Regions from separate parts of the Priestia sp. SIMBA_032 genome, predicted to be linked through region 1. Evidence: a T-box and tRNA genes for the amino acid it is inferred to sense, from the RefSeq annotation. Region 1 holds a T-box; the other holds one or more tRNA genes.
The links. The T-box of region 1 lies ahead of ileS (isoleucine--tRNA ligase). A T-box ahead of a tRNA ligase gene usually reads a tRNA of that ligase, here a tRNA-Ile.

Region 1 (3,415 bases):
GTCAGAACCTTCTAAATACAAATCAGCCGGACGCTGTAAGTCTTCACGCTCTTCAAGAACAGCTTGATGTGAAGAACCAGAGTCAAACCATACGTCCATGATGTCTGTTTCTTTTGTGAAACGGCCATTTGGGCTTCCTTCATGAGTAAAGCCTTCTGGAAGCAAGTCTTTTGCTTCACGCTCAAACCATACGTTTGATCCATGTTCTCTGAATAGATTTGATACGTGTTCAATTGTCTCGTCCGTAATGATTGGCTCATCATTTTCAGCATAAAATACTGGAATCGGAACGCCCCATGCACGTTGACGGGAAATACACCAGTCTCCGCGGTCACGTACCATGTTATAAAGTCTCGTTTCACCCCAAGTAGGCACCCATTCTGTTTTTTCTACTGCTTTTAATAAATCTTCACGGAAATCTTTAATAGACGCAAACCACTGTGCTGTTGCACGGAAAATTGTTGGTTTCTTTGTACGCCAGTCATGTGGATATGAGTGGGTAATGAAACTTAATTTTAACAGCGCGCCTTCTTCTTCTAGTTTGTCTGTAATCGGCTTATTCGCTTTATCATAGAATAATCCTTCAAATCCTGGTGCTTCATTCGTCATATGACCCTTACTATCAACTGGACAAAGAACTTCCAAACCGTATTTTTGACCAACGATAAAGTCGTCTTCCCCGTGTCCCGGTGCTGTATGAACACAGCCAGTACCAGCATCAGTTGTTACGTGATCGCCAAGAACAACTAAAGAATCACGCTTGTAGATTGGATGTTCAGCTACCACGCGTTCAAGTTCTGAACCTTTTACTGTACGAAGTGTCTTATAGTCAGCCCATTCAATTTCTTTAGCAACAGTTTCAATAAGTTCAGTTGCTACTACATATTTTGCTCCATCTGCTTCAACTACGCTGTACTGAAGCTCAGGATTGACAGCAATTCCTTGGTTAGCTGGCATTGTCCACGGTGTTGTCGTCCAAATGATGAATTTTTCATCTTGTTCAAGCACACCTTTACCATCTTTCACATTAAATGCTACGTAAATAGAAGCTGAACGCTTGTCATAGTATTCAATTTCCGCTTCTGCTAAAGCAGATTCACTTGAAGGGGACCAGTACACAGGTTTTAATCCTTTGTAGATATAGCCTTTTTTCGCCATATCGCCAAATACTTTGATTTGCTGCGCTTCGTACTGTGGCTGAAGCGTTACATATGGATTATCCCAATCTCCGCGTACACCTAAACGCTTGAACTGTTCGCGCTGGCCGTTTACTTGTTCCCAAGCATACTGTTCGCAAAGCTTACGGAACTCAGCTACCGTCATTTCTTTGCGGTTTACTTTTTTATTTTTTGTTAAAGCTGTTTCAATTGGCAAGCCGTGTGTATCCCAGCCTGGTACATAAGGTGCGCAGAAGCCTGACATCGACTTATAGCGAACGATAAAATCTTTTAAAATTTTATTTAAGGCATGTCCCATGTGAATATCGCCATTCGCATATGGAGGTCCATCATGCAGGACGAATAGCGGACGGCCTTCCGTACGTTTTTGTACTTTTTCATAAATGTTCATTTCAGCCCACTGTTCTTGCATTTTAGGCTCGCGGTTCGGTAAATTTCCACGCATTGGAAATTCAGTTTTTGGCATCAATAATGTATCTTTATATTCCATGTTTTACCCTCCAAAAAAAACGTAAATTTCATATCTTTTTGCACCATAACAAAAAGACCTCCTCATCCCAAAAAGGGACGAGAAGGCCTCCCGCGGTACCACCCTAGTAGATTTGCTGCACGCAAATCCTCTTTGCATTCGTAACGTGAATAAATCGCCACTGCTTACTATCATCGGTTCAGCAATGGTACTCTAGGGTGATTTTCACTTTTTTGTTTGTTATCGAGCTCGCACCATCCTCGATTCGCTTTGACAAACTAAAAAAGCTACTGTCCCTGTCTCCGTACTGTTTGATATGAAATTTCATCTGTTACCAAATTATATGACAACAAAACGTGAGAAGTCAAGATGATGTCTTGACTAGTCAATTTTTTCTTCTAGCGCTGGCATCTCATAATCCATCAACTGATCCCAATCGTCGCTGTTTAACATTTCAAGCTGGGCTTCGATTAACATTTTGAAACGAGTTCTAAATACTTTAGACTGCTTTTTCGTCTCCTCAATGTCCATCGCAATTTTACGAGACTTAGACAGTGCTTCATTAATAATACGGTCCGCATTTTTTTCTGCTTCTTTTATAATGAGCTTCGCTTCTTTTTCGGCGTTTCGCTTCACATCTTCCGCTGCTTCTTGAGCAATTAAAATTGATTTATTTAACGTTTCTTCGATGTTAGTAAAATGTCCAAGACGATCTGTTAATTCAGATACTCTTCCTTCTAACTCCTTTTTATCACGCATTACCAGCTCATAGTCTTTAATTACTTGGTCAAGAAACTCATTTACTTCATCTTCATCATATCCGCGAAATCCGCGATTAAACTCTTTGTTATGAATATCCAAAGGGGTTAAAGGCATCTAGGCCACCTCCGTGTTGTCTCATTACATTATTAGTAATGGTTTATTCGACATATTTTTAAAATTTCCTGCTAGTAGATTTCTTTATTTCTGCTTTCCTACAACAATTCGCCATTTTTCTTTTTTAGTTTTGCCTTCAAGTGAAACAATACGACTTCTGCCGTGACCACGAAGCGACAAAACATCACCTTCATGACATTCAAAAGAAGGCTGTTCAATGACTTTAAAATTTACTTTTACCGCTCCATTTGCAATAAACGGCTGGACTTTTTGTCTTGATAAATTGTGAATGGTCGACAGCAAAACATCAAGCCTCATTGAAGAAACTGTATAAACGTGTTCAATCAGCTCTTCTTTTACCACATGAAGCTGCTCTCTTTGAATAGAAGAAAGTGAAACTTTGGCTTTTCCAATTGATGTTAAATTCATCTCAATATAAGAAGAAATTTCCTCCGCGGCTACAAGCTGAATATCGTCTCCCGCGACCAAAATATCGCCAAATTTTGAACGGCGCAGTCCTAAAGACATCGCCGAACCAAGAACTTGAGGATGTTCAATCGTCACAAACTTTTTAGGATAATTCAGTTCGTACATATGCAACTGAAAATCTTCGCTTTCAGGCACATAGTAATCCGGATATAGCAGCGCACGCTTGCGTTCAGCAAACGGTTGTCCACCATCAAAGGAAACTTGAACCTCTCCTTCAGTCCCGACAATAGCCGTCACAACCTGCTGCTCTCTTGGATCTAAAAAATCCGTTAATTTTGGGCTGTATTGATGTAGGACATCTTCTTTCCATTGAAGAACCTGGTCAATAAATCCATGTTCTTCTTGCCTAAAATGTTCATAAATAGACATATTATTACTCCTACTATTGGTATGTAAAAAAGGA
Region 2 (3,415 bases), 240 kb from region 1:
CCACAACTCGGTCAATTCGTTTGGCCCATTTACCTGCTAAAATAAACGTAAGCGGCTGAAGCACCACTACCGCTAAATTATAAATAGCGAGATCCGAAAATTCGCCTGATTGTTTCCACAGATAAATGTTAACAAACGAATTGGAAATTGAAATAGCCAAGGCATAAAGACCGCCTATAATTAAAAGCAAAAGTAAATCTTTACTAACTTCTACATCTCCAACTACTTTTTTTAATAAAGGCATATCAAAAAACTCCTTTTCTCTTCTACACCTAGTGTGTGAAAAAGAAAAGGAGATATGTAAAAGAATTGGAAAACAAAAAAGCCAGTAAAGGTAATAATTACTTTACTGGCTCTTAAATACGTCTTCAACTTATTTTGCAGCGTCGTAACGCTTAGCAACTTCGTCCCATTTTACAACATTAAAGAATGCTGAAATGTAATCTGGACGGCGGTTTTGATAATTTAAGTAGTAAGCGTGCTCCCAAACGTCTAGACCAAGAATTGGCGTTTTGCCTTCCATTAATGGGCTATCTTGGTTTGGTGTGCTTGTTACTTCTAATTCGCCGTTGTTTACAACTAACCAAGCCCAGCCAGAACCGAAGCGAGTTTTAGCTGCATTTGCAAATTCTTCTTTGAATTGATCAAAGCTACCGAATTTGTTAGCGATAGCGTCTGCTAATTCACCAGTTGGAGCACCGCCGCCGTTAGGGCAAAGGATTGTCCAAAATAATGAGTGGTTGGCATGACCGCCACCGTTATTACGTACTGCTGTACGGATATCTTCAGGAACAGCATCTAAGTTTGAAATTAACTCTTCAATACTTTTGCTTTCTAAATCCGCTTTGCCTTCAACAGCAGCGTTTAGGTTTGTAACATATGTGTTGTGATGTTTTGTGTGGTGAATATTCATTGTTTCTTTGTCGATATGTGGTTCCAGTGCATCGTATGCATAAGGTAGTTCTGGTAATTTGTAAGCCATGAATAATTCCTCCTTCAAAATATGTAAGCATTTTGGCGCAAAAGCACCATATACGTCTAGATTAGCAAATTTACCCTACTGTTTCAAATAAAAAGTACCTAATCCATGATTTATATTTACCTAATTCCCATTCGCTATTCTTTTAAACATAAAAAAAGCTTCTTTTTCTCAAAAGAAGCTTTGAATAGACAATAGTATGGCGGAGGAAGAGGGATTCGAACCCCCGCGGGCTTTAACACCCCTGTCGGTTTTCAAGACCGATCCCTTCAGCCGGACTTGGGTATTCCTCCAACCCTATAAATGGTGGACCCTGCAGGACTCGAACCTGCGACCGGACGGTTATGAGCCGTCTGCTCTAACCAGCTGAGCTAAGGGTCCACATGGCTCCACAGGTAGGACTCGAACCTACGACCGATCGGTTAACAGCCGATAGCTCTACCACTGAGCTACTGTGGAACAATATGAATTATGTATGTCACAAATGTAAAGTGGAAAATAGCGGCGGAGGGGATCGAACCCCCGACCTCACGGGTATGAACCGTACGCTCTAGCCAGCTGAGCTACACCGCCATGGCTCCACAGGTAGGACTCGAACCTACGACCGATCGGTTAACAGCCGATAGCTCTACCACTGAGCTACTGTGGAACAATATAACATTTACTAGCGACATTAAAAATTTAACATGTTTCTAGTCTAAAGTCAATACATTATTTTAAAACAGCATATAAAAAATAGGCAATCATCAGCAGTTGAATAAATCCTTTAGAGATAGCGCCACTAAAAAAGCCAATAACCGAACCTACTCCAATTTTTACTGCGTTGCTAATTGTGGTCCGATGAACAATCAGTTCTCCTACAATCGCTCCAATAAACGGCCCTAAAATAATTCCAAATCCCGGAATAACAAACGGACCCACAAGCAGCCCAACTGTACTTCCCCAAACGCCTGCTTTAGTGCCTCCGAATTTTTTCACACCAATAATATTAGCTATATAGTCTGCTAAAAAAAGTGCGACAACTAACAATCCTTGTATCAACCAAAATAACCAGCTATAGGAGCTAAAATCATAAAATAAACCGTATATAACAAATCCTAGAGCTACAAATAGCACGCTTGGGATGATGGGATAAACCAACCCAACAAACGATACAACAAAGCTAATGATAATTAATGCCCAACATAAAATAGCCATGCCCGCACCTATCCTTTTTATTATTACTATTTATCATACAATAACCACTCCTATAAAGAAAGAGCTTGCACCACGAGACCTTCCTTTATTTTACTTTAAAATACGTCTTCAGATAACGATTTTCGAGTGTACCACTGCAATATTAACAGAACGGTCCTCAAGCTGCCGGTAATATCTCCAAAAACAATGCCAGCAAAATCTGTACATATAAAGATATGCTTTTGACAAAGCGCTCCATCGCATTCTTGTAATTGGTAACGGTTTCTAAAATCTATTGTAAACCTTAAATTTTCGCTATAAAATAGGTTATAATCAGAATTTTCGATAATAGGAGGCTTTACAATGAGCATGCTGAAAAAGATGGCATGGAGTTTTACTTCCTTCCAAAAAATAAGGTCGCTTCGCTTTGAGCATACGAATAAAACAATTGGCTTTGTACTGTTTTTAACATTCATTTCTTTGCTGCCTACATTTTTCTTTATGGCTTTGACGATTGTAAACGGCTATCATATAGCTACTACAGATCTCCCGAAATCTGTTTCTTCTTTTGCTATTTCAAATTCACAGCTTACGTCAAGTCAACCTTTCACAAAAAAAGTAAACGGTACCGCTTTTATCTTAAACCCCTCACAGTCTATTGAACGGTTTCATTCCCCTGCTCATGCAATTGGTTTTTTAAAAGATGGAATATATATCACGACTAATTCACAAACACAAACGTATTCATATGAGTTGCTAAACTGGCATCATAAAGATAAAAATGAACTGTTAAACTTGCTGCACGAACAAAAATTTTCTTTATACATACTTGTCCCTATCGCTATGCTTTTACTTTACGTATTAACAGCTGGACTAAACTTCCTTTCTATTACCTGCCTTGCTTATCTTGGAAAGCTGATCGGACTCATTACCAAAAAGCAGATTCCTTTCAAGCAGCTATGGGCACTGAGCGCTTATAGTACGGTAACCTTCACAATGATTTATACGCTTTTTGAAGCTTTTTCTTTGTCTCTAGCAACGCACAGCTCTCTTTACTGGATAGGAACGTTCTTCATTTACTTATTGCTCGTCACAAGGGTTCCTGTAAGAAAAAAGGTAAAACCTAATAAAGAGGCTGGGACAAACGTATTTTAGTTGAAGGAAAATCCAAACGAGGACTCTAGATTCTTGATAGAGAATTCAACTCGTTCGGATTTTTTTATTGATATGGTGAACGCGATTTTCATGTATGTAGATGCT

Region 2: it has a tRNA-Ile gene. The T-box ahead of ileS (isoleucine--tRNA ligase) is inferred to sense a tRNA for this amino acid. The anticodon was not compared.

Annotation. Positions count from the first base shown of each region.
Region 1 covers NZ_JAWRXD010000002.1:612,557-615,971, reverse strand. Annotated here, with positions in the region: gene ileS (isoleucine--tRNA ligase) at 1-1,668, opposite strand, end outside; T-box leader at 1,739-1,959, opposite strand; gene SB717_RS09135 (DivIVA domain-containing protein) at 2,029-2,523, opposite strand; gene SB717_RS09130 (YlmH family RNA-binding protein) at 2,608-3,381, opposite strand.
Region 2 covers NZ_JAWRXD010000002.1:373,619-377,033, reverse strand. Annotated here, with positions in the region: gene SB717_RS07875 (MFS transporter) at 1-244, opposite strand, end outside; gene sodA (superoxide dismutase SodA) at 374-982, opposite strand; tRNA gene SB717_RS07865 (tRNA-Ser) at 1,180-1,272, opposite strand; tRNA gene SB717_RS07860 (tRNA-Ile) at 1,284-1,360, opposite strand; tRNA gene SB717_RS07855 (tRNA-Asn) at 1,364-1,438, opposite strand; tRNA gene SB717_RS07850 (tRNA-Met) at 1,479-1,552, opposite strand; tRNA gene SB717_RS07845 (tRNA-Asn) at 1,554-1,628, opposite strand; gene SB717_RS07840 (DUF456 domain-containing protein) at 1,691-2,176, opposite strand; gene SB717_RS07835 (DUF1189 domain-containing protein) at 2,519-3,310, shown strand.